DNA from 4 places in the Streptomyces sp. NPDC005878 genome. Region 1 is predicted to be linked to each of the others. Evidence: riboswitches for the same ligand, from Rfam matches in the RefSeq annotation. Region 1 holds a riboswitch; each other region holds the start of a gene.

Region 1 (7,420 bases):
ACGTAGAATCGGCTCATTGTGTCTGAGCTGCCGCCCCCCGCCCCCGCCCGTCGCCCCAAGGGCGAGCCCCGGTTCCCCGGGGGTCCCGTCGCCGACCCCGCCGGGTCCCACCACGAACGGCGCATCCGCAGTTTCCAGCCGCGCCGCAGCCGGGTGACCACCGGCCAGGGCGAGTACCTGGAGCGGCTGTGGCCGCAGTGGGGCCTCGACATCGACGGGCGCGGCACGCTCGACCTGGACGAGATGTTCGGCGGACTGCCCGTCGTCCTGGAGATCGGCTTCGGGATGGGCGAGGCGACCGCCGAGATGGCCGCCGCCGACCCCGGCACCGGCATCCTCGCCGTCGACGTCCACACCCCCGGCCAGGGCAACCTCCTCGGCCTCGCCGAGCGCGGCGGCCTCACCAACGTCCGGGTCGCCAACGGCGACGCGATCATCCTGCTGCGCGAGATGCTGCCGCCCGAGTCGCTGGACGGGCTGCGGGTCTACTTCCCCGACCCCTGGCCCAAGAAGCGCCACCACAAGCGCCGCATCATCCAGCCCGACTTCCTCACCCTGGCCGCGCCCCGGCTGAAGCCCGGCGCGCTGCTGCACTGCGCCACCGACTGGGAGCCGTACGCCGAGCAGATGCTTCAGGTGCTGAACGAGCACCCCGCGTTCGAGAACACCCAGGCGGACGGCGGTTTCGCGCCCAGGCCCGCGTTCCGGCCACTCACGCGCTTCGAGGGGCAGGGCCTGGACAAGGGCCATGTGGTCCACGACCTGCTCTTCACCCGCGCGGCCGAGCTGCCCTCCGCCTGACGGCGACCCCACGCACCGTCGCGGATTGTCCGTACCCCTCGTTAGGGTCGTCTGGTGTCGTCCGAGTCGCTTCCGCAACGCCAGCCGCCGGGCCCGCTCCAGCCGGTCCCGGAGCGCGGCGCCGAGCCGCGGTTCGACGCCGTCCCGGAGCGCGCCAAGTGGCGCTACCGGCCGCGGCGCGACTTCTGGCGCTCCCGGGCGTTCCGGGCCGGCGCGCTGATCACCCTGCTCGCCCTGTGCGGTCTGGTCATCCTCGCCATCGTGCGGGACCAGACCGGCACCGAGGGGTTCCTGGTGGGGCTCGCGCTCGCCGTACTGCCGGTGCCGCTGCTGGTCACCGCGTTCCGCTGGCTGGACCGGGTGGACCCGGGCCCCTGGCGCAACCTGCTGTTCGCGCTCGCCTGGGGGGCGTGCGCCGCCGCCCTTGTGGCGATCATCGCCAACTCCTTCGCGACCAAGTGGATAGCCACCGCGACCGCCGATCCGTCCTCCGCCGACCACCTGGGCGCGACCGTGATCGCGCCGGTCGTCGAGGAGAGCGCCAAGGCGGCCGCCGTGCTGCTGCTGTTCCTGTTCCGCAGACGGGACTTCAAGGGGATAGTCGACGGCGTCGTCGTGGCGGGCTTCACCGCGACCGGCTTCGCCTTCACCGAGAACATCCTGTACCTCGGCAACGCCTTCGGTGAGGACCAGGTCAGCCACACCGCCGGGCTCTCCTCGACGACCGCGGCGACGTTCTTCGTCCGGGTCGTGATGTCGCCGTTCGCGCACCCGCTGTTCACGGTCTGCACCGGCATAGGCTTCGGGGCCGCGGCGCTCGCGGCCCCGGGCCGCCGCCGGCGCCGGATCGGCTGGCCGGTGCTCGGCCTGCTGTCCGCGATGGGGATGCACGCGCTGTGGAACGGCTCGTCGTCGTTCGGGACGTACGGCTTCTACCTGGTCTACGCCGCGTTCATGGTGCCGGTGTTCGGGCTGCTCACCTGGCTCGCGGTCTGGAGCCGCCAGCGGGAGCTGCGCACCGTCGCGGCGGAGCTGCCCGCCTACGCGGCGGCGGGCTGGCTCGGCCCGGCCGAACCGCTCGCGCTCTCCTCGATGCGGGCCCGCTCGATGGCCCGCGACTTCGCCCACCGCACCTTCGGGGGGAAGCGGGCGGCGCGGACGGTCGCGGAGTACGAGGCGTTCGCGACGGCCCTGGCGTTCCTGCGCCGCCGGGCCCGCCGCTCCGAGGCCGGCCCGGACTTCACCGCCCGCGAGCAGGAGCTGCTGCACCACCTGTGGGCGCGCCGGGAGGTGGCAGGCCCCGCTCTGCTGTACGCGGCGGGCGCGGCGGGCCGCATCTGGATCCCGTCCCAGCCCTACCCGTACGGCCACCAGACCCCGTACGGAACCCAGACCCCGTACGGCCACCAGCCCCCGTACGGCTACGGCCAGGGCGCGTACGGGAACCACGCCCCGTACGGCTACGGCCCGGCCGCCTCCCCGTACGACCCCTACCGGCGCTGAGAGCCTGTCCCCGGTCTACGCCGAGGCGGCCTTCAGCTCGCTCAGCTCCGCGTCCGTGAGCTCCAGGTCCGCGACCGCGAGGAGCGCGGGCAGCTGCTCGACGGTCCGGGCCGAGGCGATCGGGGCGACCACGGTCGGCTGCGCGGCGAGCCAGGCGAGGGCCACGCTCGCGGGCTCGACACCGTGCGCCAGCGCGACGCGGTCGAGCGCGGCGAGCACCTTCACGCCCCGCTCGGTGCCCAGGTACCGGCCGGCGCTGCCGGCCCGCGCGCTGTCGACGTCCTGGCCGGGGCGGTACTTGCCGCTGAGGAAGCCGGAGGCGAGCGCCGAGTAGGGCACGGCGGCCAGACCCGAGCGGCCGGCGGTGTCCTGGAGGGTGCCCTCGTAGGTGTCGCGCGAGACCAGGTTGTAGTGCGGCTGGAGCGCGACGTACTTGGCCAGGCCCTCGCGGTCGGAGAAGTCCAGGGAGTCCTGGAGCCGCTCCGGGGAGATGTTGGAGGCGGCCACCGCACGCACCGTGCCGTCCTTGACCAGCTGGTCGAGGGCGGTGACGATCTCCTCGACGGGGACGGACTCGTCGTCGAAGTGCGTGTAGTACAGGTCGATGTAGTCGGTGCCGAGACGGCGCAGCGACTCCTCGGCGGCGGCCTTGATGGTGGGGGCCGCGAGCCCCTTGAACGAGGCGTGCGCGCCGCCCTTGGTGGCGATCACGACGTCCTCGCGGTTGCCGCGCGCCGCCAGCCACCTGCCGATGATCCGCTCGGACTCGCCGCCCTCGTTGCCCGGGGCCCAGGCCGAGTAGACGTCGGCGGTGTCCACGAAGTTGCCGCCCGCCTCCGTGTACGCGTCGAGCACCGCGAAGGAGGCGGCCTCGTCGGCGGTCCAGCCGAAGACGTTGCCGCCCAGGGCGAGCGGGAAGACGGACAGGTCGGAAGAGCCCAGGGGGCGCAGCGTGGTCATGGGGGGTGAACGGGCCGACGGGGCACGCCTATTCCGCGCCCCCGCCCGCCGGGCAGGCCCCCCTACGGGTTGAGGCCCTTCGACTGGAGCCACGCCATCGGGTCGACTCCCGTGCCGCCCGGGGTGTGCACCTCCAGGTGCAGATGCGGGCCCGTCACGTTACCGGTGGCACCGACGCGGCCGATCGTCTCGCCCGTCGACACCTTCTGCCCGGCGCCGACCGCGATGGAGGACTGGTGGCAGTACCAGAGCTCCGAGCCGTCCTCCAGCTCGATCACCGTGCGGTAGCCGTACGAGCCGGACCAGCCCGCCGACTTGACCGTCCCGCCGTGGACCGCCTTGAGCGGGGTGCCGGTGGGCGCGGCGAAGTCGAGGCCGGTGTGGTGGCCGGAGGACCACATCGAACCGGCTTGGCCGAAGGTGGAGGTGATCGTGTACGAGGCGACCGGGAGCGAGTAGCTCTTGGCCAGCTCGGCCAGCCGCTCCTCCTCGGCCTTCTTCGCGGCGGCCTCCTCGGCGGCCTTCTTCTCGGCGGCCGCCTTCTGCTGGGCGGCGCTCTGCGCGGCCTTCGCCTCGGCCGCCGCCTGCTGGGCCGCGGCCTTCTCGGCGGACGCCTTCGCCTCGGCCTCGGCGCTGCTGCGCTGCTGCTCGGCCTGCTGGAGGATGCGGGCGCGCAGGGCCTCGCCCGCGCCGGTGGCGCCCTGTTCGGCCGCGGCCCGGGAGACGCCCGCCATGGTGAGGGGGGCGCTCGCGACGGCTCTGTCGGCCGCGGCCACGGGGGACGCGTCGGGCTTGTCGTCGCCCGCGATGCCGGTGATGAGCGCGCCCACGCCCGGCAGGGACTTCACATCGGGGAGATTGTCCGCGACGGAGTCGGGCAGGGATATGGAGACCGGCGGTTTGGTCTGCGCACTGGCCATGCCGCCCGCGCCGACGGCCGCGATGACGCCGACGCCGAGGACGGTGGAGCTGCGGGCGAGCCCGCCGCGCTGCTTGATCACGCGGTGCCGGCCGCGTACCGAGGAGACGGATTCCTCCGTGGGGTTCCACTCCTCCCACACCTCGGTGCCGCTGGGCGCGGGCCCGTACGGGGCGACGGGGGGAAGCGGCGGGGTGCCGAGGGCAGGCTCGTTGGACGCCACGGGGGCGCACTCCTTTCCTTCCTTCTCGCCTACCGGGTCAGCGGTGGGGGTTCCCCCTGCTCCTTGAGAGCTCGGGGGAGGGATCGGAGCAGGAAGGTCTCCTACGGGCACTTTTCGACGGTGCGAAGGTGCTCGATTCACCCCAAGGTGGTGGTTCCCCGGTTCCCTTGCGGAATTCGGCGCGTGCGCACGGTGCCGCCTCTACGACGGCTGGGACGACCGCGCTGCGTTATCGAACGTTAATAGACAGGCGGACCGGATTCCAAGCCGTTCCCCGTAATCCCCGGCGCCAGCGACTGATGGTCCGTCAAACCACGTGCGCTGGGGCGTCGTTCGGGCACGGACCGTCACGGAACCACCGGCACCGTCCGCCGCCGCGCCCCGGGCCGCCGCACCGCCAGCAGCGCCATGTCGTCGTTCGCGCCGCCGCCCGTATGCCTGCGCACATCGTCGACGAGCGCGTCCAGGAGCTGGTCCGGCCCCGGGAAGATCCGGCCGCGCAGCCGTTCGTGCGGGTCGTAGAAGACCCCGGGCGGCCGGGCCGAACGCGCCTCGGAGAGGCCGTCGGTGTAGAGGAGCAGCGTCGCCCCGAGCGGGAAGGGGTACGTGTCCGCCCGGTCCGGCCACACCCCGAGCTCCGCCATCCCCAGCGGCAGCGCGGGATCGGAGGGGGTGAGCGCGTCCAGCGCCCCGTCGGCGTGGAGCAGCAGCGGTTCGGGGTGGCCCCGGTTCACCAGGCGTACGGCCGTGGCGTCGCGCGGGATCTCGGCGAGCACGGCCGTGGTGAACCCCTCGAACGCGTCCAGGCCGTCGCGCCGGGTGCCCTCCCGGGCCAGCGCGCGCTCAAGGCGTCCGGCCACCGCCTCCAGCGTCTGCTCCTGCTCGGCCGCCTCCCGGAACGCCCCGATCACCACGGCCACCGCCTCGACCGCCTCAAGGCCCTTGCCCCGGACGTCCCCGACGACCAGGCGCACCCCGTACGGCGTGTCCTGGACGGCGAAGAGGTCCCCGCCGATGAACGCGCCGGCCTGCGCCGCCTCGTACCGCGCGGCCACCTGGAGGCCGCCGATCCGCTCGGCGGGCGTGGGCAGGACGGCGCGCTGGGCGGTCTCCGCGATGACCCGCGCCGAGGCCAGACGTTCGCCGCTGCGGCGCAGCATGCGGTTGGTGAGCAGGGCCAGCGCGCCGACGGTGGTGACGGTGAACAGCTCGCTGACCGCCTCCCCGGTGCTGGGGACGTCGTGGAGGTACTCGGTGAGGAGCACCGCCCCGACCGCCGAGGCGCCCGCGGCGGCGGTGCCCGCGGGGCCGAAGAAGGGGGCCGCGGTCAGCGGGACCGCGGCGAACAGGGCCGCCGCGGTGAGGTCGGGCGGTGTCGCCACGTCGAGGACGACCCCGGCGACCAACAGCAGCGCGGGCAGGGCGCGCACCAGGGCCGGACGCCGGGAGCCCTCCCGGCCGCCGCCGTCCGTTCGCTGCCGCACCTGTGCTCTCCCGCCCGTCCGCGGGGCCGCCGCCGTTCCCGGCGCCCCACTCAGGGTGCCGGGCCGGGCCGCCCGCCGCGAACGCTCCTCGGCCAACCGGGTGCGCCCGGGGCCCCTCAGTGCCGTTCGGCGCCGGTCGCGATCAGCCGCGCCCGGCATCTGCGGGGCCCGGCCCGGCCGTGGACGCAGGTCCCCCGGGCGTGGCGGCGGGCCGCCGGGCCGCCGTGGACGGTGGGGACGCCGCCCTTGGCGTGCGAGGGCGCGGAGATCCAGGGCGAGGCGGGCGACAGGGGCAGCGACAGCGGCAGGGAGAGGCACATCAGGAGCGCGCACAGGGCGAGGAACAGCGGCACCGCGGGCGCCTTGCGCCGCGTCGCCGCCCACAGCGGTCCGTCCATGTGCTCGCGCATGGCAATCGGGAGACTACTGTACGTACACGCGCCCGCGCGGGCCGTCGGGGAAATGCCGAAGGCCCGGCACATTCGCATGTGCCGGGCCTTCGGTCTTCAGTAGCGGGGACAGGATTTGAACCTGCGACCTCTGGGTTATGAGCCCAGCGAGCTACCGAGCTGCTCCACCCCGCGTCGGTAAACACAACTGTACGGCATCCCGGACGGTGCTCCGTACCGCTTTACGGACGGCTCCGCGCTCACGCCGACCAGTGCCCCCGCGAGGCGGCCAGCACGAAGCCCGGGCCGAAGCCGATGATGAGGCCGGACTGCCGGTCGCCGGGGGCCTGCGCGAAGGTGCGGGCCAGCACGTCGAGGACGGCCGAGCCGCCCAGGTTCCCGTTGGCGGCCAGGCTCGCCCAGGCGTGCCGCAGGGCGCCGTGGTCGCGGTCGCCGTCCAGGCCGAACCCGGCGGCGGCGTCCTGGAGGACCCGGGGCCCGCCGGGGTGGACGACCGCGAACTCCAGGGCCCTGCCGCTGCCGCCGAGCCAGGCGCGTACGGCGGGAAGGCTGTCGTTGAGCGAGGTGGTGGCGGCGGTCGTGGAGTCGAAGTGCAGTCCGGCGCCCGAGAGGCGGCCCCGGTAGCGGTCGAGGCTGTCGGGCAGGACGTACTCGAAGGTGTCCTCGATGACGAAGCTGGGCCCGCTCCAGGCCGGGGTGTCCGAGACGACGACGGCGCCCGAGCCGTCCCCGAAGAGCACCTTGTAGATCATCGACTCCCGGCTGGTGTCGGTGTGGTTGTACGTGGCCGTCGACAGGCACTCCGCGACGACGACCAGCACGTGCGAGCCCGGGTGGGCGGCGATGTCCTGGTGGGCCCTGACCAGGCCGTGCGCACCGCCCGCGCAGCCGACGGTCGCCATCGGGACACGACGGACGTCCGGGCGCAGGCCGAGTTCCCGGACGAGGGCGACGTCGAGGGAGGGCACGGTCCAGGAGGTGGTGTGGCTGGTGATCAGGCAGTCGATGTCGTCGGGGGCGAGGCCGGCGTGGACCAGGGCCCGCCGCCCGGAGCGGACCGCGAGCCCCAGGGCGTCCTCGTACCCCGCTCTGTTGCGCTCCTCGACCGTGGCATTTCCAG
Region 2 (7,420 bases), on a different contig from region 1:
GGGCGGCTGTGTTGCCGGGGGCCGGTGGGTGTGGGGACGGGGGCGGGGTGCCGCCGTTGCACCGGCTGGAGGTGCCGATGCCCAACGCGCTGCCGTTCGCCATGGGCACCTTCGACACCATCGGCGCGATGTCCCGCGCCGACTTCCCCCACCGGCACACCTTCTACGAGATCGTGCACATCACCGGCGGCGCCGGCGCCCATGTGCTCGATCTCGCCCGGTTCCCGCTGCGCCCACCGCACCTGTGTGTCATCGCCCCCGGGCAGGTCCACCAGTGGGAGTGCGCGGCCGGGCCCGAGGGGTGGGTGATCCTCTTCACCGAGGACTTCCTGCTCGACCACCCCGACGACCGCGCGCTGCTGCACGGGCTCGGCCCCCGCCCCTGGCTGGAGCTGGACCGGGAGGCCGAGAGCTGGACCTCCTCGCTGGTGGGGGAGATGTACGAGGAGTACCGCACGGGGGCCGAGGGGTTTCACGGGGTGCTGCGCGCGCTGCTGCACGTCCTGCTCGTACGGGCCGCGCGACTGCCCGCGACCGCCGTCGCTCAGGACGTCGCCCGCGCGAACGGTGTCGCGGGCCGGTTCACCGCCCTGGTGGCGCGCGCCGACGACCTGCCGTCGTCCGTGCGCGCGTGCGCGGACCGGATCGGCGTGTCCGTGGGGTATCTGACCGAAGCCGTGAAGGAGGCCACCGGCCGCACACCCGGTGAGCTCATCCGCCAGGCCCGCACCCACGAGGCCAAACGGCTGCTCCTGCACACCGAGTTGACGGTACGTCAGGTTGCCAACCGGGTCGGGTTCACCGATCCCGCCTACTTCTGCCGCTTCTTCCGCCGGGAGACCGGCGCCAGCCCCGGCGACTTCCGGCGCGGCGGCGGAGATTATCACCACGACCACCGCATCGCGTCCATCGCCCGAACCCGATCGTCCGCCTAGCGTCGTAGCCGTCCCCACCTCCCCCCAAGGAGCAGCCATGGATGGCGAGAGCGAAGCGACACGGCGTGACCAGAACCGGTCCGCGGACGCCGACCGACGGCCCCGGCCCAGCCGCAAGACCGTACTGCGGGCAGCGCTCGCGGCCTCAGTGGCCGTGCCCGTGTCCCTGGCCGGGGTGCCCGCCCTGGCCCGTGGCACCGCCGGCACCGGCACCGCCCCCCAGCTCACCCCGGCGTGCGACGACGGCGACCACCCCACCCCCCAGCAGACAGAGGGCCCCTACTTCAAACCGAACTCCCCCGAGCGCACCTCGCTCCTGGAGCCCGGCACCCCCGGCACCCGCCTCACGGTCACCGGGTACGTCTTCGGCCGGGCCTGCCTGCCGCTGTCACGCGTCCTGCTCGACTTCTGGCAGGCCGACACCAACGGCGCCTACGACAACACCGGCTTCCGCCTCCGCGGGCACCAGTACACGGACGCCCGGGGAGCGTTCACCCTCACCACCATCGTGCCGGGCCTCTACCCCGGCCGCACCCGCCACATCCACGTGAAGGCGCAGGCGCCCGGCCGGCCGGTGCTCACCACCCAGCTCTACTTCCCCGGCGAGCCGCGCAACAACACCGACTCGCTCTTCGACGCACGGCTGCTGATGACCGTTCGGGACGCGGGCGGCGCGAAGGAGGCGGCGTTCGACTTCGTCCTGGACGTGGCCCAGTCGCCGTCGCCGTCACCGACCCCCACGCCCACCGGCCCGCCCCCCGGAACCACCTGGTCCGTCGGCACCTCCTACCGCTCGGGCGACCGCGCCGGCTACGGCGGACGCGGCTACGTCTGCCTTCAGGCACACACCGCCCAGCCCGGCTGGGAGCCGCCGAACGTGCCCGCGCTGTGGCGGGCGGAGTAAACACTTCCCTTACCGCCCCATTGTGTTGGCGTGAATCCAAGGGGCAAGGAGAACGGGCAGGCGCACTTGTGCGGAATGTTGAAGGGGGAAAGCGGCGGGCTGACATCGAAAGGGGTGCCGGTGAAGGTGATATCGCGAAGAATTCTCCCCCGGCGCGCCTTTCCGCCCAGTGCGCGAGCCCGTTCGGCGCATTGAGTGCGTTGAGGCCGTGGACTGTTCACAGTCCGCGTGGGCCGCGCAGTTCTCCGAGTCGGGGCGTTCCGTTCGCGCCGGTCCTGATGACAGACTGCGATCATGACTACGGAGACGATCCACGCGGCGGCCGCAGGCACCTGGAAACTCGGTGACCTGTCGGTCAACCGCCTGGGATTCGGCGCGATGCGCCTCACCGGGAGCGCCGCATTCGACCTCGGTACGCCGAGCGACCGCGAGCGCTCCCTCGCCGTGCTGCGGCGCGCGGTCGAACTGGGCGTCAACCACATCGACACCGCGGCTTTCTACTTCTCCCGGCTCCGTTCCGCCAACGAACTCATCAACCGGGCGCTCGCGCCCTATCGGGACGATCTGGTCATCGTCACCAAGGTCGGCCCGGGGCGCGACGCGTCCGGCGCCTGGCTGCCCTGGGCCACCCCGGAACGCCTGCGCGGCCAGGTCGAGGAGAACCTGCGCCAGCTCGGCCGCGACCACCTCGACGTGGTCAACCTGCGCCTGAACGGGCCCGGTTCGCTCGCCGAGCACTTCGGCGCCCTGGCCGAGCTGCGTGAGGCCGGCCTCATCCGCCACCTGGGCATCTCCAACATCGGCCCCGAGCATCTGGCGGAGGCCCAGGCGATCGCGCCCGTGGTCTGTGTGCAGAACCGGTACGGCCTGGACAGCAGGCGGACCGGCTCCGACGAGGTGCTGCGGCTCTGCGGCGAGCAGGGCATCGCGTTCGTCCCGTTCTTCGCCATCGCGGGCGAAGGGCGCGAGAGCGGCGCCGGGCAGGCGGGCGGCGCGGAGAGCGAGGCGGTCCTCGCGGTCGCCCGCGCGCACGGTGCGACACCCGCACAGGTCCGTCTCGCCTGGACGCTCCGGCAGGGCGAACACGTGCTGGCGATCCCCGGCACGGGCAACCCGGACCACCTGGTGGAGAACGTGGCCGCGGGCGGGCTCCGGCTCACCGACGAGGAGACGGCCCTGCTGGAGACGCCGTCGGCACTGTCCGCCTAGATGTCCGAAATGGACGGCGGACGCCCTGTTTCGTTCCTATGTCGTCAATCTATTCATTGGGAATGATAAAGGGGCTTAGCTTTTCTTTTGGGCGCCGCCGACGCCCGTTCATTCTTCTGGGGAGCGCGCAGGAATCCCTCTCCAAGGCCGCGGAAGAAGTGAAGTGGGTCACTTCGGGCCCCGGCGTGCGGGCGAGGGTGATGCGCTCATTCCGTTGCGTGGAAGGCGAGTTGGGGATACGGGCAGAAGGGTGCCCGTATCCCCGGCGCCGATGGATCTTTCTCTCCGATACCGGAATGAATTCACGCTCTTGTTTCCGCCGGTCCCATTCGATTACGGTCTCGCTCAAATCCGGATGGACCGCCGAATCCTGCCGCTGTCCGGAAACCTCCCACACACGAAAAGGCAGGAGCGGGGGACCCAGGTAGTCGCCGGATCCGGAGGACGGAACGGCTCGGGGTGAAGCCGCGCGCAGCGCGGCCGGGCAGCTCTCGCCCGAACCCGACAGCTCACCTCGCAGGCGAAGGAGAGGAATTCGCCATGCCTGCAAAGGGTAAGCACCGCCGCCCCAAGTCCAGCAGCCTGACCCGGGGCATCGCCGCCGCGGGCACGGGCGGCGCCGCGCTCATCATTCCGGTGATCGGCGCGACGAGCGCGGGTGCCGCACCCTCGGCCGCCCCCCACGCCGCCGCCCCGAAAGCCGCTCCCGCCGTCGCCGCCAAGGGCGCCGTGTCCGCCAAGCCGATCGTGGCGCAGAAGCCCGGTGCGGCGAAGGCGGCCCCGACGACCTACTCCGTCGTCGCCGGGGACACCCTCTCCAAGATCGCCCACGACCTCGACGTGAGCGGCGGCTGGAAGAGGCTCTACAAGGACAACCGCCAGGCCATCGGCGGCAACCCGGCGCTGATCCACCCCGGCCTCCGGCTGGCGGTGGGCAAGAAGGCGAAGGCCGCGTCCGCCGACCGCCCCGCCACCCCGGCCCGGGCCGACCGTTCGGCGCGGACGGGTACGCCGCCGCAGCAGGCGACCGCCGCCGTGGCGAAGACGTACGGCAACGATCTGGACGGCTGGATCCGGCAGTCGCTGGACATCATGGCCCAGCACGGCATCCCCGGCTCCTACGACGGCATCTACCGCAACGTCATGCGGGAGTCGTCGGGCAACCCCTTCGCCATCAACAACTGGGACTCCAACGCCGTCGCCGGCACCCCCTCCAAGGGCCTCCTCCAGGTCATCGACCCCACCTTCCAGGCCTTCCACGTGCCCGGTACGTCGACGGACAGCTACGACCCCGTCGCCAACATCGTCGCCGCGTGCAACTACGCGGCGAAGACGTACGGCTCGATCGACAACGTCAACGGTCCGTACTGACGAAAGCCCGCCGACCGGCGGAAACCTCCCCGCCGCACACCGCCGGCAGCCGCCGGACCATCTGGTCCATCCAGGACCAGATGGTCTGTTACGGTGGCGTGACCAGGCCAGGGGAGGACCGCATGCCACGCCCGACGCGCGCCGAACTCGACGCGGAGATCGTCGAGGCCGCCGCCGCGCTCTTCACCGCCCAGGGGTACCTCGGCACCTCCGTCCAGGAGATCGCGGACCGGGTCGGCTACTCGAAGACCGGGCTGCTGCACCGCTTCCCCTCCAAGGAACGACTGCTCGCCGCGACGCTCATCGGCCCCCTCACCGAGTTCGCCGCGCTCCGGGCCACCTGGGGCGCCCTGCCGCAGGGGTCCGAACGGCAGCTGCGGGCCTCGGCCGATCTGGTCGATCTGGCGCTGCGCCACCGCTCCCGGCTCGCCCTGCTCTTCAACTCCGGGCTGCCGGTGCTGCCCGGCGTGCTCGCCGGAGTGGCGGGCCTGGGGGATCTGGGCGACCACCGCACGGAGACTCTGGCCGCCTTCGCGGACGCGGACGACATGGCGGGCACGGTCCGGGCGCAGCTGGCCGTGACCGGCCTGGTCAGCACGGTCGCCGCGCGCCAGGACCTGGCGGACGAGCTGCTGCGCGCCCCGCTCCTGAGCGCCTTCCGTGCCGCGTGCGGCATCTGCGCGCACCCCGTCCCCGAGGAGGGGGCCCCGTGCTGAAGGCGCGTGCCGCGGCGGGTCGGGCCCTGCGGGGATGGCGCAAGTACGCCGTGGCCGTCGTGGTGCCGGCGGGACTGGCCGTGGCGGGGGACCGGGCCGCGGCCGCCTGGACGGAGCACCGGACGGCCGACGCGTTCCAGAAGGCGCAGGGGCTCCCGTCCGCACCCCATGTGGAGGTGCACGGCTTCCCCGTACTGACCCAGTTGGCCGGGGGCACCCTCGACCGCGTCGACATCGAGGCCTCGGACATCCCCGCGGGCCGCGACGGCGGCAGGCTCCCGATCACCACCCTGAACGTCGAACTCGACCACCTCCGCCGCTCCTCCCACGCCTCCGAGGCGCACGCCGCCTCCGCCAGGGCCACCGCCTTCGTGTCCTACCGGGACCTGTCCCGCGCGCTCGGCATCGACATCGGCTACAGCCGGGACAGCACCAGGTCCGAGCCGCGCGTCGCGGCCACCGCCTCGCTGCCGCTCTTCGGGAGGGTCGGGGCCAGCGCGCGCGTGGAGACGGCGGGCGGCCGCACCCTGAAGCTGCGGTCCGTCAAGGCGGGCGACGACCTGCCCAAGGCGGTGCGCGGGATCGTCACCGGCATGCTGGAGCGCGAGATCGAGCTCGACGGCATCCCGGACGGCCTGGCGCTCACCTCCCTCACCACGACACCGGAAGGGCTCACCGCGACGCTCTCCGGCAAGGACGTCACCTTCCGTACGGATACGCGCGCCTGAGACACCGTCGGGCAGCTTTCAGGTGACGAGGTGTCATGAAGCCCGCGTCATACGGTGGTTGAGTGCTCCCGGTACACCCGTAGCGCGGGCACCTCGAACGACATCTCCGACACCTCGGGAGCGGGCCGCGGGTGGAAACGGCCCGCGCTGACCGAGAGGTTGACGATGAGGTGGGCGTGCCAGCGGCGCCCCACCCCCTTGTGGTCGGCGAAGACCGGCGCGCCGTTCACCCACCAGGTCACCGAGCGGGCGCCGAACTCGACCCTCAGATCGAGGAGGGCGCCGGGGGCGACCGAGGGGTCGCGGTGGGAGTGGTGGGCGTCGCGGACGTGGTTGGTCAGTTCCAGCAGGTCGGGGTTGTCGGGGTGGTACTCGAACACGTCGACCTCCTGGCCGCCGTCCCGCCAGGTCCAGATCGCCGGCCAGGCCCCCTGCTCGCGGGGCAGCCGGACGCGGGCCTCCAATACGTCACCCGCGCGCACCAGGAAGGCCTCGTCGCTGCCCTCGGTGGTCAGCAGCCCCGTGTTCCACAGCCCGTCGGCGCGGCGCCGCGCCCGGAACGTGCCGCTGCGGCTGTACTCGGCGTCGGGCACCAGATGGTCGAGCTTGTCGTCGCCGGGGTTGACGGGACCGCCGTCCGGATACGCCCAGGACCGGCCCGCGACCCACTGCGCGGGAGAGGTGAAGTCGGCCGTGAGGACAGGGGACCGGGGGGCTTCGGGAAGCACGGTCACACTCTGGCACAGGCCGGGTGCGCACCGTGGCGCCTTCCCCGCGTTGCCCCGCGTCTCCTCCCCGTACCCCGAAAGTATGCTTTACGTAAGCAAAGGCCAGGAGGGGCAGGATCGGGGCGTGTCCAGGGGGTTTTCCCCGGGGGATCAGGGATTCTGCGGCGTACGGCTGAAAACTTCGGCATTTGCTGTACGCCGCGGCCGACCCGTGCTACTGTTGATCTCAGTTGCAGTTGTGGTTCCCAAAGACTTCAAGTGCCTGGGCGGGCAATCTTCCGCCGGGCACTTTTGTATTTCCGGTGCTTTCCGGACGGGGTAATCATCGCGGCGACGCCGGGGTTCACACAGTGTGGACTCCAAGGGCAATGCCCCGAAGGAGATATGACATGGCTACTGGCACCGTGAAGTGGTTCAACTCGGAAAAGGGCTTCGGCTTCATCGAGCAGGAGGGTGGCGGCCCGGACGTGTTCGCCCACTACTCGAACATCGCCACCCAGGGCTTCCGTGAGCTTCAGGAAGGCCAGAAGGTGAACTTCGACGTCACGCAGGGCCAGAAGGGCCCGCAGGCGGAGAACATCACCCCCGCCTGAAGCCACTGAGGCACAGGTTTGACGCAGCTGGGGCCCGCACCTTGTGTACGGGCCCCAGCTCGTTGCTGTCTCCAGGACACGCGGCCGTACGGCCCGTGTCCCGCGCGGTGTGGACGGCACTCCACGACCCGCGGCACACCGGGCACCGCCCCGCCGCCCCCGCCGGGACCATCCCCGCGGGTCGGCGCACGGCAGGTATTCCGAGGCCCGGCGGCGGCCCGCGACGACGCGGCCGA
Region 3 (7,420 bases), on a different contig from region 1:
GCCCCAGCTGCTCGCCCCCGCGGCTCCGGAGCCGGGCCGGCTCTACCGCCCCTGACGCACCCCGCCCCGCCGGCCGTGCCCGCACGGCCCGGTGGGTGTCGCGATTTCGCCCTCAGCATGGAGCTGTTCTCAGGACCCCTGCGAGCGGGCAGAGTTGCGGCCATGAAGCTGTTGATACTGGGTGGTACGGAGTTCGTCGGACGTGCCGTGGCCGAATCCGCCGTGGCGCGGGGGCACGAGGTGACGGTCTTTCACCGGGGCCGCCACGAGCCGCCCGCCGGAGTGCGGGCGCTCCTCGGCGACCGGACGGCCGAGGACGGTCTGGCGGCGCTGGCCGACGGCCGCTGGGACGTGGTGGTGGACACCTGGTCGGGCGCGCCCTCGGCGGTCCGCGACGCCGCCCGGCTGCTGGCGGAGGGCCGCGCCGCCCGGTACGTGTACGTGTCGAGCCGTTCCGTGTACGCGTACCCGGTCCCGGCCGGGGCGGACGAGGGCGCGCCGCTGGTCGACGGGTCGCCGGACGCCGAGGGCGAGGTGGCGTACGCGCAGGCCAAGCGCGGCGGCGAGCTGGCCGCGGTGCGGGAGTTCGGCCCCGACCGCTCGCTGCTGGTGCGCGCCGGGCTGATCCTCGGCCCGTACGAGAACATCGGGCGGCTGCCGTGGTGGCTGGGGCGCATGGCGCGCGGCGGTGAGGTGCTCGCGCCGGGGCCGCGCGGTCTTCCGGTGCAGTTCATCGACGTCCGGGACCTGGCGGAGTGGATCGTGAGCGCCGCCGACTTCGGGCTCTGCGGGCCCTACAACCTGGTCTGCCCGCCGGACCACACCACCATGGGCGAGCTGCTCGACGCGTGTGCGCGGGTCACCGGCGGCGGCGCGGAGCTGCGCTGGACGGACCCGGAGCCGATCCTGGCCGCCGGGGTCGAGCCCTGGAACCATCTGCCGGTGTGGATTCCGCCGGGTGAGCTGCACGACACGATGCACGGCTCGAACGTGTGGAAGGCCGTGCTGGCGGGGCTCGACTGCCGGCCCGTCGAGGAGACGGTCGCCGACACCTGGGCGTGGCTCGGGTCCCTCGGCGGCGAGGCGCCGCAGCGGCCGGACCGCCCCCGGGTCGGACTGGACCCGGAGACGGAGCGGAAGCTGCTGCACGGCTGAGCCGTGCGGGCGCCGCCCTCGGGGCGGTCCGTCGGTGACGCCGTCGGCCCACGGAGGGCCGACTGGGCTGATGCCCCGTCAGAGGGGCAGCAGATCGGGGCGCTTGGGCTCCACGTGGTCGCCCGAGCTCTCGCCCCGCAGCCGTCGCCCGATCCACGGCGCCAGGTGCTCGCGCGCCCACTGGATGTCGTCGCGCCGCACCTCCAGGGTGCCGCGCGGCGGCTGCGGCGGCCACGGCTGGTCCGGGTCGGCCGGCACCGCGAGCCCGAGCACCTGGGCGGCGCGCAGCGCGACCCGGGTGTGCCCCTCGGGCGACAGGTGGAGCCGGTCGCCGTCCCACGCCCGCCTGTCCTGCACGGACTTCAGCGACCACAGGTCGAGCACCGGGCACCCGTAGCGGTCCGCGATGGAGCGCACGTGCGCGGTGTACGTCGCCACCTTGCCGCGCAGATGCTTGAAGACCGGCACCCCGCGCGTGTCGAACCCGGTGGTCACCATCACCGTCGGGATCGTGCTCTTCAGGTCCGCGACCGCGCGCTCGAAGCGCTCGGCCACGTCGTCCGGGTCACTGCCCGGCCGGATGATGTCGTTGCCCCCCGCGCAGAAGGTCACCAGGTCGGGCGCGAGTTCCTTGGCCCGCGGCACCTGCTCCTCGACGATCTGGTCGAGGAGCCTGCCGCGGACCGCGAGATTGGCGTAGCGAAAGGCCCCCTCCGGTCGCTGATCTGCCAGTAGCACGGCGAACCTGTCCGCCCAGCCGACGAACGCCCCGTCCGGGCCGGGGTCGCCGACGCCTTCCGTGAAGCTGTCGCCGATCGCCGTGTACGACCCGAACGTACCGCTGTTGAATGATCTCGAATCGTCTGCCACGGGACCATATCTTTCCCCTACCGGTGTGACCTACGCGACCGTAAGGAGGGGTTGACGGTGGGTGATATAGACCACCCGGTCAGTTTCGCCCAGCGGGAATACGCCGAATACCTCCGGCCCACCGGACAAAACCGGGGCCGGCCGGCTTCGTTTAGAGAGCCGCGCCCTGCTGCCTGAGGTAGGCGATCGGGTCGACGTCCGAGCCGTAGTCGGGCGTGGTGCGGATCTCGAAGTGCAGGTGCGGGCCGGTGACGTTGCCGGTGGCGCCGGAGAGCCCGATCTGCTGGCCCGCGGTCACGGTCTGCCCGGCCGAGACGGAGAGCTGGGAGAAGTGGGCGTACTGGGAGTACATGCCGTCGGCGTGCCGGATGACGACCTGGTTGCCGTAGGCGCCGCCCCAGCCGGCCGAGACGACCGTGCCCGGGCCGACGGCCCTGACCGTGGTGCCGGTCTCGGCCGCGAAGTCGACGCCGGTGTGGTAGCCGCTGGACCACATGGACCCGGCCATGCGGTACGGGGTGCCGATGCTCACGCTGTCGAGCGGCGCGCGGAAGCCGGTGGAGGAGCCCTGGTCCGCGGTGGTGGAGCCCTGGTCCGTGGTGGTGGAGGTGTTCGTGGCCGGGGCCGGCGAGGACGGCGCCGGGGTGCGGGGCGCGGGGGTCGACGCCTTCGTGCCGGACTCGTGCGTGGTCGTCCTGGCGGACCCGTGCGGCGCGCCGGTCTTGGCCTTGGCGCCGAGCACGAGCTTCATGCCCGGGCGGATCAGCGCCGGGTCGGCGCCGACGACCTCGCGGTTGTCCCGGTAGAGCCGCTGCCAGCTGCCGAGCCGGTGGTCCTCGGCGATCCGCGAGAGGCAGTCGCCGCTCTTGACCTTGTACGTGGTGGGGGCGGCCTGGGGCGCGGCGGCGGCGAGGGTCCCGGTGGTGCGGGCGGCCTGCTGGGGCGCGGTGGCGGGGGCGGCGGTCTGCACCGCGGCGTGCGCGCCGGTGGCGCCGAGCAGCGGGATGGCGAGTGCGGCGCCACCCGTACCGGCGGCGGCGATGCCCCGGGATATCGGGCTGGACTTGGGACGGCGGTGCTTACCCTTCGCGGGCATGGCGGATTCCTCTCCGGCGCCTGCGAGGTGAGCTGTCGGGTTCGGGCTGGAGATGCCCGGCCGGGCACCGGTCACGGTGCTTCGGCTTCACCCCGAGCCGTGCCGGAATTCCGGACGGCGCTTACCTGGGTCCCCCGCTCCTGCCACGCGTGGATGGGTGCGGATTCCGAGCGGTGGCAGGATTCGGCGGTCCACTCGGATTGCGGTGACCGTAAGCGAGCCCGGTGGGCCACGACAAGTGCCGATTTCCCTTCGGCATTCCCGGCCGGGAATTCCTACGGGAATCGCGGTCACCCTGCGTCGACCGTCATTCCCAACGGGCCCGGCCGGACGGGGGAATTCATCCGGGGCCGCCACCACGGAACGTCACGGATATGACGCTGCTCACGGGTAATCCCCCTGTGCCGAGCGGGAGATGGACAGGGGCCACCAAATCGCCCCATAAGGTCGAAAGTTCTGCCCCTCTTCACCCCTCTCCCACACCATCGCCCCACTCTGCCCGTTTTGATCCGATGCGACCGGAAAGCCGCCGGGCTCACCCGTCGCCCCCGGTCCGGAGCATCCCGAGCCCCAGTACGGCACAGGTACACACAGGCACGAACAGCGGCGCCGGCTTCGGGACAGGACATCGCGCGGGCAATGGGCGCGAAGGGGTCGCATTCCGGCCAGACGATCGAGATGATTGCCCCGGGAACCCATGTCGTATCGTCGGGACCGAGGCGGCGTGATCTTCTTTCGACCCCCATCAGGAGCCAACGTGACCCAGCAGACTCCGCAGATCCCTTCGACCGAACCCGAGCTCTCCGGCGTCCGCAACTTCCGTGACGTGGGCGGACTGCCGACCGTGCCCGGCCGGCGGCTGCGGTACGGACGGCTCTTCCGCAGCGGCCACCTCGCCCACGCGACCGCGCAGGACGCGGCCTTCCTCGCCTCGCTCGGCCTGCACACCGTCTTCGACTTCCGCAACGCGGCGGACCAGAAGCTGGAGGGCCCGGACGTGGAGCTGCCGGGGGTGCGCAACGTGAACATACCGCTGACGGACCCGGCGGACGGGGCGGAGTTCTGGAAGATGGTTCGCGACGGCGACATCAACCAGCTGCGGTCGGTGCTCTCCGACGGCCGGGGCGCCGAGCGGATGGCGCGCTCGTACCGCACGATCATCCGGCAGCGCACGGCCGAGCACAGCCGGGTGCTGCACGCGCTCGCCGAGGACAGCGTCCCGGCCCTGATGCACTGCGCGGCGGGCAAGGACCGCGCGGGCCTGTCCATCGCGGTGGCGCTGCTCGCGGTGGGCGTCGAGCGCGACGCCATCGAGGCCGACTACCTCAAGTCCAACGACCCGCACCGCCGTTACAAGATGCACCGCAGCGACAGCTCCCCCGCCGGCCTGAGCACCGAGGTCGTGGAGCTGCTCAACCCCCTCTTCGACGCCCGCGCCGGCTATCTCGACGCGGCCTTCGAGACCATCGAGGAGACCTGGGGCAGCACCGAGCGCTACCTCTCCGAAGGCCTCGGGCTCTCCCCCGAGACCCGTGAGCGGCTGCGCGAGCGGCTGGTCGAGGACGCCGTCTAACGGGCGCGCCGGGTCACTTGCCGACCGTGAACAGCAGGTAGAGGAAGGCCGCGAAGATGTGGCCCGCGATCAGATAGGCGAACAGCCGGACCACGAGACCCCGGGGGAACTTCGTCTCCCGGGTGTCGACGCCGGACCGTTCCTGGTTCTGCGACATGTCGTACCTCTCAGCCGTGCGGATGGTGCGGGTGCGGATCGGGGCTCTGGAGCAGGGTGTGGACGAACAGGAACGCGGCCCCGCCGGGCGAGACGGCGGAGATCCGGTGCGGGGTGAGCGAGTCGAAGTGCGCGCTGTCGCCGGGGTCGAGTTCGTGCGTGGCGTCGCCCAGGGTGAGCCGCAGCCGCCCGGACAGGACGTGCAGCCACTCCTCGCCCGGGTGGACGCGGACGAGCTCGCGCTGGGTGCCGTACGGGACCTCGACGCGCAGGGCCTGCATGGCGCGGCCTGGGTGCCCGGCCCGGTGGTAGGTCCAGCCGTCGGCCTCGGCGGGCTCGGCCCGGCCGCCCCGGATGACGGGCTCGCGCCCGGGCGGCATCTCGCCCAGCAGCTCCGAGACGGTCGTACCGTAGGTACGGGCGAGCGCCAGCAGCATCGGCAGCGAGGGCTGGCGGGCGCCCGTCTCCAGGCGGGAGAGGTGCGCCGGCGAGAGACCGGCCCGCGGGGCGGCGGCCTCCAGGGTGAGGCCCCGGCGGCGGCGCAGGTCGCGCAGGCGCGGGGCGACATCGGGGAGGGCGGGGCCCGCCGGCTCCCCGGCGCCTTCGGCGGGAGTGCTCATGCACTCCATTCAGTCAGCGCCTTGCCTCTGGGGCAAATTTTTTGCCCCAGAGGCAAAAAGCGCTACCGGTTGGCCACCGCCTGCTTGACCAGGGTGCGCCCGAAGTCCCACATCAGGCCACCCCCGCCGTGTGCGTCGTCCATCACGGCCGTGAACGCCTCGACGAAGCGGTCCACCTCGCGCTCGCCGATCGTCAGCGGCGGGATCAGCTTGATCACCTCCAGATGGTCCCCGGAGACCTGGGTGAGGATGCGGTGCTTCTGGAGCAGCGGCACCACGACCATCTGCGCGAACAGGCCCTTGCGGGCGGCCTGGAGCATGGTCCAGCGCCCGCGCAGCCGGATCGAGGAGGGCTTGCCGAACTCGATGCCGACCATCAGGCCGCGCCCGCGCACGTCGTGCAGCAACTCGTAGCGGTCGACCAGCGCGGCCAGTCTCGACTTCAGGAGTTCGCCGGCGGCGCGGGCGTTGGCGACGACCTCCTCGTCCTCCATCACCGCGAGCACCGCGAGGCCCGCCGCCATCGCCTGGGCGTTGGAGCCGAAGCTCGCGGAGTGGACCAGGACCCGGTCCATCGACGAGTAGACCTTCTTGAAGATCCACTCCTTGCCGAGGGTCGCCCCGACGGGCACGTACCCGCCGGAGAGCGCCTTGGCGACACAGACCAGGTCCGGCTCGACGCCCTGCTCGTGCTGGTAGGCGTAGAAGTCGCCGGTCCGGCCGAGACCGGTCTGCACCTCGTCCGCGATCAGCAGCGCCCTGTGCCGGTGCAGCAGCTCCTGCGCGGCGAGCAGATAGCCGGGCGGCGCCTCGTGGACGCCCTTGCCCTGGATCGGCTCGACGATCAGCGCGGCCACGTCCCCGCGCTTCAGCTCCCGCTCCAGGGCCGCGAGATCGCCGAGGGGGACGGCCGTGTCGGGCAGCAGCGGGGCGAAGCCGTCGCGGAAGCCGGACTCGCCGTTGACGGAGAGGGAGCCGGTGGTCAGCCCGTGGAAGGCGTGGGAGCAGTACAGGACCCTGGGCCTGCCGGTGGCGTACCGGGCGAACTTCAGGGCGGTCTCCACCGCCTCCGTACCGCTGTTGCCGAAGAACACCCGGTCCAGGTGCGGGCTGTGGGCGAGCAGCTTCTCGGCGAGCAGGCCGGGCAGCGGCTGGCAGTCGAAGCGGGTGAGGTCGGCGAGCGAGGCGTCGAGGACGTCGTGCAGCGCCTTGCGCACCACGGGGTGGTGGCGGCCCAGGCCCATCACCCCGAACCCGGCGAGCATGTCCAGGTAGTCCTGGCCTTCCGTGTCCCAGAAGTACGCGCCCTCGGCCCGCTCGTAGACCTTGTCGAAGCCGATGGTGTGCAGCATGCGCGGCAGCTGGTGGTTGAGGTACTTCGTGTGCAGCTCGTAGCGCTCCCCGCCGCGTTCGGCGAGGAGCCGGGCCAGGTCGAAGCCCTTGGGTCCGCCGTCGGTCATCCGTCGTGTCCCTTCTCGGCCGCCGCTGCGGCGTCCTGGCGCGCCGCGAGGGCGGCGCTGATCCGTCCCGCGATCTCCACCGGGGTGAGCCCGATGTCGGCGAGGACCTCGGCGCGCTTGGCGTGCGCGAGGAACTGCTCGGGGATGCCGAAGGTGCGCAGCGGGGTGTCCACCCCGGCGTCCCGCAGCGCCTGCCCGACCGCCCAGCCGACGCCCCCGGTACGGCAGTTGTCCTCCACGACCGCGACCAGCGCGTGCCGCTCGGCCAGCGGCGCGAGCTGCTCGTCGACGGGCTTGACCCAGCGGGGGTCCACCACCGTGCAGCGGATGCCGCGCCCGGCGAGCAGGTCGGCGGCCTGGAGGCAGACGGGCGCGAGCACCCCGACCGCCACCAGCAGCACCTCGGCGTCCTCGTCCCGGCGCAGCACGTCCATCGAGCCGATCCGCCCGAGGGCCGCGAGGTCCGGGCCGACCGCCTCCTTGGGGAAGC
Region 4 (7,420 bases), on a different contig from region 1:
CGCGCGACGGCACCCTGCCCGGCGTGATCGGCGAGCAGCTGCGCGAGGTCGTCCACGAGGACGTGCCCGCGCGCGCCCTGATGGCCGCCTACAGGCTGCCGCACGACGGCACCCGCGAGTGCGACGCGGCGGACCTGGCGCTCACCGTCCTCGGCGGCGGCGAGTCCTCCCGCCTCCATAACCGCCTGGTCCGCCGCGACCAGAGCGCGGTCGCGGCCGGATTCGGCCTGCTGCGCCTGGCCGGCGCCCCCTCGCTCGGCTGGCTGGACGTGAAGACGTCCGGCGGCGTCGACGTCCCCGACATCGAGTCGGCCGTGGACGAGGAGCTCGCCCGGTTCGCCGAAGAGGGCCCCACGGCCGAGGAGATGGAGCGCGCCCAGGCCCAGCTGGAGCGCGAGTGGCTGGACCGGCTCGGCACGGTCGCGGGCCGCGCCGACGAACTCTGCCGGTACGCGGTGCTGTTCGGCGACCCCCAGCTCGCGCTGACCGCCGTCGACCGGGTCCTCGACATCACGGCCGAGGAGGTGCGGGACGTGGCGCGGGCCACCCTGCGCCCGGACAACAGGGCGGTGCTGGTCTACGAGCCGACCACCGCAGAGGCAGACGAGGCGGCCGACGCCGACGCAGAGGGAGCAGAGCAGTGAGCGACACCGGCGTGACCATGCAGTTCCACCCCCGGCCCGCCGCCGGCACCGCGCGCCCCTGGGCCTTCCCCGCCCCCGGCCGCTCCACCCTGCCCAACGGGCTGACCGTGCTGCGCTGCGACCGCCCCGGCCAGCAGGTCGTGGCCGTCGAGATCTTCCTCGCCGCCCCGCTGGACGCCGAGCCGGCGGGCCTGGACGGCGTCGCCACGATCATGGCGCGCGCGTTCTCCGAGGGCACCGACAAGCGCTCCGCCGAGGAGTTCGCCGCCGACCTGGAGCGCTGCGGCGCCACCCTGGACGCGCACGCGGACCACCCGGGCGTGCGGGTCTCCCTGGAGGTGCCGGTCTCCCGGCTCCCCAAGGCGCTCGGGCTGCTCGCCGAGGCGCTGCGGGCCCCCGCCTTCGCCGACGCCGAGGTCGACCGCCTGGTGCGCAACCGCCTCGACGAGATCCCGCACGAGCTGGCCAACCCGGCGCGCCGCGCCGCCCAGCAGCTCTCCCGCGAGCTCTTCCCGGCCAGTGCGCGCATGTCGCGCCCGCGCCAGGGCACCGAGGAGACCGTGGCGCGGATCGACGCGGCGGCGGTACGGGCCTTCTACGAGGCGTACGTACGGCCCGCCGCGGCCACCGCCGTGGTCGTGGGCGACCTGGGCGCCACCGACCTGGACGCGGTCCTGGCGGACACCCTGGGCGCCTGGACCGGCCATCCGGCCGAGGAGCGCCCGATGCCCCCGGTCACCGCCGACGACACCGGTCGCGTGGTCATCGTCGACCGGCCCGGCGCCGTCCAGACGCAGCTCCTGATCGGCCGGATCGGCCCGGACCGCCACGACCGCGTCTGGCCGGCCCAGGTCCTCGGGACGTACTGCCTGGGCGGCACGCTCACCTCCCGCCTGGACCGTGTCCTGCGCGAGGAGAAGGGCTACACCTACGGAGTGCGCTCGTACGGCCAGGTGCTGCGCTCGGGCCCGGAGGGCACCGGCGCCGCCATGCTCGCCATCAGCGGCTCGGTGGACACGCCCAACACGGGCCCGGCCCTGGACGACCTGTGGACGGTGCTGCGCAAGCTCGCCGCCGAGGGGCTCGACGACGCCGAGCGCGAGACGGCCGTGCAGAACCTGGTGGGCGTGGCCCCGCTGAAGTACGAGACGGCCGCCGCCGTCGCCGGGACGCTGGCCGACCAGGTCGAGCAGCACCTCCCGGACGACTACCAGGCGCAGTTGTACGCGCGCCTGGCCGACACCGGCACCGTGGAGGCCACGGCGGCGGTCGTCAGCGCCTTCCCGGTGGACCGCCTGGTGACGGTCCTCGTCGGGGACGCGGCACAGATCGCGGAGCCCGTCAAGGCCCTGGGAATCGGCGAAGTCACCGTAGTGGCGGGCTGATTGGGCCGTCCGCCGAAGACGGGCGGACGGGACGGGTGAGGACCCCGGTGGCCGAGAGGCCGCCGGGGTCCCCCTGTATGTCCGTTTTGTTGGGGAGGTTGCCTGTCTGTCATGTGGCGTGCGCTACAAAATGACGCGTCTGTTTGGTGATTGAAAGATCAGCCGTCTAGCGTCAGTCCGGCTGTCCGTCACCACCCGTCGCAGCCGCGGCACCGGACAGCCATCGCCGAGTCCCCAACTGGCGCGAGCCAGGGGAGCCGGGGACCCACTCAGTCCCTGGGGTGAATCGGACGCCTCCGCCCGCGGAGGGGCCCGTAGGAGACCTTCCAGCTCCGAACCCGTCAGCTAACCCGGTAGGCGAGATGGAAGGAAAGGAACCCGCCTCTCCATGGCGTTCACCCGTGCCACCGGGAAGCACCGTCGGCCCAGCGCCGTGTCGCGCAAGAGCGCGAACATAGCGGGCATCGCCACCCTCGCCACCGCCGGAGTCGTGGGCACCCTCGCCTCCCCGGCCATGGCCGCCGACAGCTCGGCGCCCGCCGCCGCCTCGGTCGAGGACACCGGCATCACCCAGGCCATCGTGATCGGTGACTCCCTCGCCGAGCGGATCGACGCCCAGGCCGCCGCCCAGCAGCACGCCGCCGACAAGGCCCGCGCCGCCGCCGAGGCGAAGCGCAAGGCCGAGGCGAAGGCCAAGGAGGAGCGCGAGGCCAGGGAGCGCGCCGCCCGCGAGGCCGAGCGCAAGCGCCTCAACTCCTTCGTCGCCCCGATCGACGGCGGTTACGTCTCCACCGGCTACAAGACCGGCGGCTCGATCTGGTCCTCCGGCAGCCACACCGGCATCGACTTCCACGCGGGCGAGGGCACCCCGGTGCACGCGGTCGGCCTGGGCACCGTCGTCGAGGCGGGCTGGGGCGGCGCCTACGGCAACAACATCGTGATCCGGATGAACGACGGCACGTACACGCAGTACGGCCACCTCTCGTCCATCGGGGTGTACGTCGGCCAGCGCGTCGAGCCGGGCCAGCAGATCGCCCTCTCCGGCAACACCGGCAACACCACCGGCCCGCACCTCCACTTCGAGGCCCGCACCGGCGAGTCGTACGGCTCGGACATCGACCCGATCGCGTATCTGCGCTCGCACGGCGTCAACGTCTGACCCGGACGCCCCCGCATCCGAAACCGCAAGCCCCCGGCGTATCGCGCCGGGGGCTTCGGCATGCCGTCCGGCGCGCGCACCCGCCCGTGGCCAAAAGATATGCATGGCCCACGGCACGTCACCGGGAATTAACAGACGCTGGAATAGAGTCGCCGAACAGGCGTCGATCGACCGCGTTTCGCGGGGATTAAGGCGGAGGTTCGGTCATGCGCATTCCCGCGCAATCGGTATGCACGGCAATCCGCGACGACATCGTCGCGGGGCTCTTCGCACGCGGCAGCCGGCTCACCGAGGAAGTGCTCGCACGGCGGTACGGAGTCTCCCGCGTCCCGGTCCGCGAGGCGCTGCGCACGCTGGAGTCCGAGGGGTTCGTCACCACGCGCCGGCACGCCGGGGCCTGTGTCGCGGAGCCGACCGAGCAGGAGGCGGCCGATCTGCTCGAACTGCGCGCCCTGCTGGAGCCGCTGGCCGCCTCGCGCGCCGCCGCCCGGCGCACCGAGGCCCATCTGAAGGTGCTGCGCGGCCTGGTCAGGCTCGGCCAGGACCGCGTTAGGCGGGGCCAGGGCGAGGATCTGCGCTCGCTGGGCGTCTGGTTCCACGAGACGCTCGCCCAGGCCTCGGGGAGCCCCGGCCTCATCGCGCTGCTCACCCAGCTGCGGCACAAGATCACGTGGATGTACGAGGCGGGGCAGCCCGCCCTGCCCGCCGAGTGCTGGGCGGAGCACGGGGCGATCGTGGACGCGCTGGCCCGCGGGGACGCCGAGCGGGCCCGGGCGCTGACCGCCCGCCACGCCGAACGCGCGTTTTCCGCCTATCGGCTGCGGCGCCCGGCGGACGTGAGGATCCCGCAACATGCCGTAAACACCGCGAGCGTCCGTGCTTAACAAGGTCGCCGTATACAAAGGGGTGATTCGGCGGGGCGGATTCGTGCTGCCCGAAAGCGGCACGGAATGCGGGGGCGGGGCCGGCCGGTCCGCGTTACCGGGCGCATAAGCCGGAGGCGCACCCGCGGGGAAAAGGAAAGGAGCCGCGACCCGGAATTCGGGTCCGCGGCTCCGATCGTGAAGTGCGGTGACACGCGGTGCGCCGGGACGGCGGCGCGGCTCCGGGTCCCGGCCGGCCGGGCGCTGTCGGCGGGGTCGCGTCCGCCGGGCCGGGTCAGCCGGGTCGGCTCGGCCGGTGGGCCGCGTCAGCCGGACCGGTCGGACAGGTCAGCCGGGTCAGACGGTCTCGGGGAGCTCCTCAAGACCTTCCTCGACCAGCTTCGCCAGACGGTCCAGGGCCGCCTCGGCGCCCTCCGCCTCGGAAGCCAGCACGATCTCCTCGCCGCCCTGCGCGCCCAGGCCGAGCACCGCGAGCATGGAGGCGGCGTTGACCGGGTTGCCGTCGGCCTTGGCGATCGTCACGGGGACGCCGGAGGCCGTGGCGGCGCGGACGAAAAGGGAAGCGGGGCGGGCGTGCAGGCCCTCGGCCCAGCCGACATTGACGCGGCGCTCAGCCATGGTGATGCCCTTCGAGATCTCTCACGGTTGTCTAGACCAGTCTCTCATGTCATGCGCGGTGCTCGTGCCGACGTCGGTCCCGGATCCGGCGGTCCCTCGGCCCGGCGCCGTCTCCACCTTGCCCCCTACCTTGACCCGACCCAACCGGCCCCGCGACCCGTAGGCTGCCGGTATGCAGGCTCCGCAGGAGAAGACGCAGGACCCCGCGTACCCGGCCCACTGGGAGGCCGACGTCGTGCTGCGCGACGGGGGGACCGCCCGGATCAGGCCCATCACCACCGAGGACGCGGAGCGGCTCGTCTCGTTCTACGAGCAGGTCTCGGACGAGTCCAAGTACTACCGCTTCTTCGCGCCCTACCCCCGGCTCTCCGCCAAGGACGTGCACCGCTTCACCCATCACGACTACGTGGACCGGGTGGGACTCGCGGCGACGGTCGGCGGCGAGTTCATCGCGACCGTCCGCTACGACCGGATCGACGCCCAGGGCCGGCCCGCCTCGGCGCCCGCCGACGAGGCCGAGGTGGCGTTCCTGGTCCAGGACGCCCACCAGGGGCGCGGGGTCGCCTCCGCGCTCCTCGAACACATCGCGGAGGTCGCGCGCGAGCGGGGGATCAGGCGGTTCGCGGCGGAGGTGCTGCCCGCCAACAACAAGATGATCAAGGTGTTCACGGACGCCGGCTACCAGCAGAAGCGTTCCTTCGAGGACGGCTCGGTCCATCTCACGCTGGATCTGGAGCCGACCGCCGAGTCGCTGGCCGTGCAGCGTGCGCGTGAGCAGCGCGCCGAGGCCCGCTCGGTGCAGCGGCTGCTCGCCCCCGGCTCGGTGGCCGTGATCGGCGCCGGCCGCGCGCCGGGCGGCGTGGGCCGCACGGTGCTGCGCAACCTCCTGGGCGCGGGCTTCACCGGACGTGTGTACGCGGTCAACCGGGCCCTGCCGGAAGGCGGTTCCGAGATCGAGGGCGTCCGGGCGGTCCGCTCGCTCGGCGAGATCGGGGAGCCGGTCGACCTCGCGGTCGTCGCGGTCCCGGCCGGACGGGTGCAGGAGGCGGTCGCGGAGTGCGGGGAGCACGGGGTGCAGGGGCTGGTCGTCCTGTCCGCCGGGTACGCCGAGAGCGGCGCGGCCGGACGCGAGCGCCAGCGCGAACTGCTGCGGCAGGTGCGGTCGTACGGGATGCGGCTGATCGGGCCCAACGCGTTCGGCGTCATCAACACCGCGCCCGGGACGCGCCTGAACGCCTCGCTCGCGCCCGAGCCGCCGCGGCGGGGCCGGATCGGCCTGTTCACCCAGTCGGGCGCGATCGGCATCGCGCTCCTGTCGGGACTGCACCGGCGGGGCGCGGGCTTGTCGGCGTTCATCTCGTCGGGCAACCGGGCGGACGTCTCGGGCAACGACATCCTCCAGTACTGGTACGAGGACGCGGACACGGACGTGGTCCTGCTGTACCTGGAGTCCATCGGCAACCCGCGGAAGTTCACCCGGCTCGCGCGGCGGACGGCGGCGGTGAAGCCGGTGGTCGCGGTGAAGGGCGCCCGCCACAGCGGCTCGACCCCGCCGGGCCACGCCGTCCCGGTGACCCGGGTCCCGGACGCGGCGGTCTCGGCGCTGCTGCGCCAGGCGGGCGTGATCCGGGTGGACACGGTGACCGAGCTGGTCGACGCGGGCGTCCTGCTCGCGGGCCAGCCGCTCCCGGCCGGGCCGCGCGTCGCCATCCTCGGCAACTCGGAGTCCCTCGGCCTGCTCACGTACGACGCCTGCCTCACGGAGGGCCTGCGCCCGCACCCGCCGGTCGACCTGACGACGGCGGCCACCCCCGAGGACTTCCGCGACGCCCTGGCCCGGGCCCTGGCGGACGAGTTCTGCGACGCGGTGGTGGTCACGGCGATCCCCTGGGTGGGCGAGCCCGGCTACCCCGACGAGGCCCTGGCCACGGCCCTGCACCAGGCCACGACGACGGCCCCCGGGAAGCCGGTGGCGGTGGTGCACGTGGAACTGGGCGGCCTGGCGGAAGCCCTGGCAGCCGCAGCGAGCACAGCCCCCCGCACCCGACCCGCCTCCACCGGCGACGGGGTACAAGGCCACACCCGCACCGGCGCCCCGGGGCCCAGCGCCGACGAGGCGCCGGGGCACACCCCTACTGGCGCCCCAAGGCCCAGCGCCGACGGGGCACAGGGGCACGCCCCCACCGCCCTCCCGGGGCGGAGCCCCGAAGGGGTGCAGGGGCGGAGCCCCGCGAACGGCCCGGGACGCAGCCCCGACGAGCTGCAAGGCCACACCCCCACCGGCGCCCCAAGGCACAGCGCCGACGGGGCACAGCGGCACGTCCCCACCGCCCTCCCGGGGCGGGGCCCCGAAGGGGTGCAGGGGCGGAGCCCCGCGGGGGGTCCGGGGGCGCAGCCCCCGGGGAAACCCTCCCTCCTCAGCCCACCCCCACCCCCGGAGGGTTTCGGGAAGGGGCGGGGTGGGGGACAACCCGCCGGCCACGACGCACCCGCATCCGCACTCGCACCAGAACCCACACCCCCCACCACCCCCCACCGCATCCCCGCCTACCCCGCCGCGGAACGCGCGGTCCGCGCCCTCGCCGAAGCCGTCCGCTACGGCCAGTGGCGACGCCAGGCCGCCGAGCAGGGCCGCGTCCCGCAGTACGACGACATCGACGAGACGGGCGCGGCGGCCGACATCGAGCGGCTGCTGGGGGACGCCGACCCCCGCGGCACCACCCTGCCCGC

The links. A riboswitch is a leader RNA that binds a small molecule or an ion and turns the genes downstream of it on or off. The one in region 1 is predicted to bind cyclic di-AMP.
Positions count from the first base shown of each region.
Region 2: another riboswitch for cyclic di-AMP. It lies ahead of ABZ404_RS24505 (LysM peptidoglycan-binding domain-containing protein); the one in region 1 lies ahead of ABZ404_RS17330 (M23 family metallopeptidase).
Region 3: another riboswitch for cyclic di-AMP. It lies ahead of ABZ404_RS12250 (LysM peptidoglycan-binding domain-containing M23 family metallopeptidase); the one in region 1 lies ahead of ABZ404_RS17330 (M23 family metallopeptidase).
Region 4: another riboswitch for cyclic di-AMP. It lies ahead of ABZ404_RS16470 (M23 family metallopeptidase); the one in region 1 lies ahead of ABZ404_RS17330 (M23 family metallopeptidase).

Region 1 is NZ_JBEXWK010000010.1:18,682-26,101, forward strand. It holds gene trmB (tRNA (guanosine(46)-N7)-methyltransferase TrmB) at 19-801, shown strand; gene ABZ404_RS17320 (PrsW family intramembrane metalloprotease) at 856-2,304, shown strand; gene ABZ404_RS17325 (aldo/keto reductase) at 2,320-3,264, opposite strand; gene ABZ404_RS17330 (M23 family metallopeptidase) at 3,327-4,406, opposite strand; cyclic di-AMP (ydaO/yuaA leader) riboswitch at 4,418-4,598, opposite strand; gene ABZ404_RS17335 (PP2C family protein-serine/threonine phosphatase) at 4,754-5,890, opposite strand; gene ABZ404_RS17340 (hypothetical protein) at 6,007-6,300, opposite strand; tRNA gene ABZ404_RS17345 (tRNA-Met) at 6,401-6,474, opposite strand; gene ABZ404_RS17350 (PhlD) at 6,540-7,420, opposite strand, start outside.
Region 2 is NZ_JBEXWK010000018.1:30,290-37,709, forward strand. It holds gene ABZ404_RS24490 (AraC family transcriptional regulator) at 1-935, shown strand, start outside; gene ABZ404_RS24495 (carbohydrate-binding protein) at 973-1,839, shown strand; gene ABZ404_RS24500 (oxidoreductase) at 2,134-3,048, shown strand; cyclic di-AMP (ydaO/yuaA leader) riboswitch at 3,400-3,584, shown strand; gene ABZ404_RS24505 (LysM peptidoglycan-binding domain-containing protein) at 3,589-4,419, shown strand; gene ABZ404_RS24510 (helix-turn-helix domain-containing protein) at 4,542-5,135, shown strand; gene ABZ404_RS24515 (DUF2993 domain-containing protein) at 5,129-5,863, shown strand; gene ABZ404_RS24520 (beta-glucanase) at 5,911-6,591, opposite strand; gene ABZ404_RS24525 (cold-shock protein) at 6,981-7,184, shown strand.
Region 3 is NZ_JBEXWK010000006.1:1,669-9,088, reverse strand. It holds gene ABZ404_RS12265 (polysaccharide deacetylase family protein) at 1-55, shown strand, start outside; gene ABZ404_RS12260 (NAD-dependent epimerase/dehydratase family protein) at 163-1,155, shown strand; gene ABZ404_RS12255 (SGNH/GDSL hydrolase family protein) at 1,234-2,025, opposite strand; gene ABZ404_RS12250 (LysM peptidoglycan-binding domain-containing M23 family metallopeptidase) at 2,177-3,121, opposite strand; cyclic di-AMP (ydaO/yuaA leader) riboswitch at 3,126-3,320, opposite strand; gene ABZ404_RS12245 (tyrosine-protein phosphatase) at 3,879-4,694, shown strand; gene ABZ404_RS12240 (DUF6126 family protein) at 4,708-4,851, opposite strand; gene ABZ404_RS12235 (helix-turn-helix domain-containing protein) at 4,862-5,470, opposite strand; gene ABZ404_RS12230 (aspartate aminotransferase family protein) at 5,533-6,930, opposite strand; gene dxs (1-deoxy-D-xylulose-5-phosphate synthase) at 6,927-7,420, opposite strand, start outside.
Region 4 is NZ_JBEXWK010000009.1:91,328-98,747, forward strand. It holds gene ABZ404_RS16460 (pitrilysin family protein) at 1-644, shown strand, start outside; gene ABZ404_RS16465 (pitrilysin family protein) at 662-2,029, shown strand; cyclic di-AMP (ydaO/yuaA leader) riboswitch at 2,244-2,404, shown strand; gene ABZ404_RS16470 (M23 family metallopeptidase) at 2,418-3,188, shown strand; gene ABZ404_RS16475 (GntR family transcriptional regulator) at 3,395-4,072, shown strand; gene ABZ404_RS16480 (HPr family phosphocarrier protein) at 4,409-4,690, opposite strand; gene ABZ404_RS16485 (GNAT family N-acetyltransferase) at 4,863-7,420, shown strand, end outside.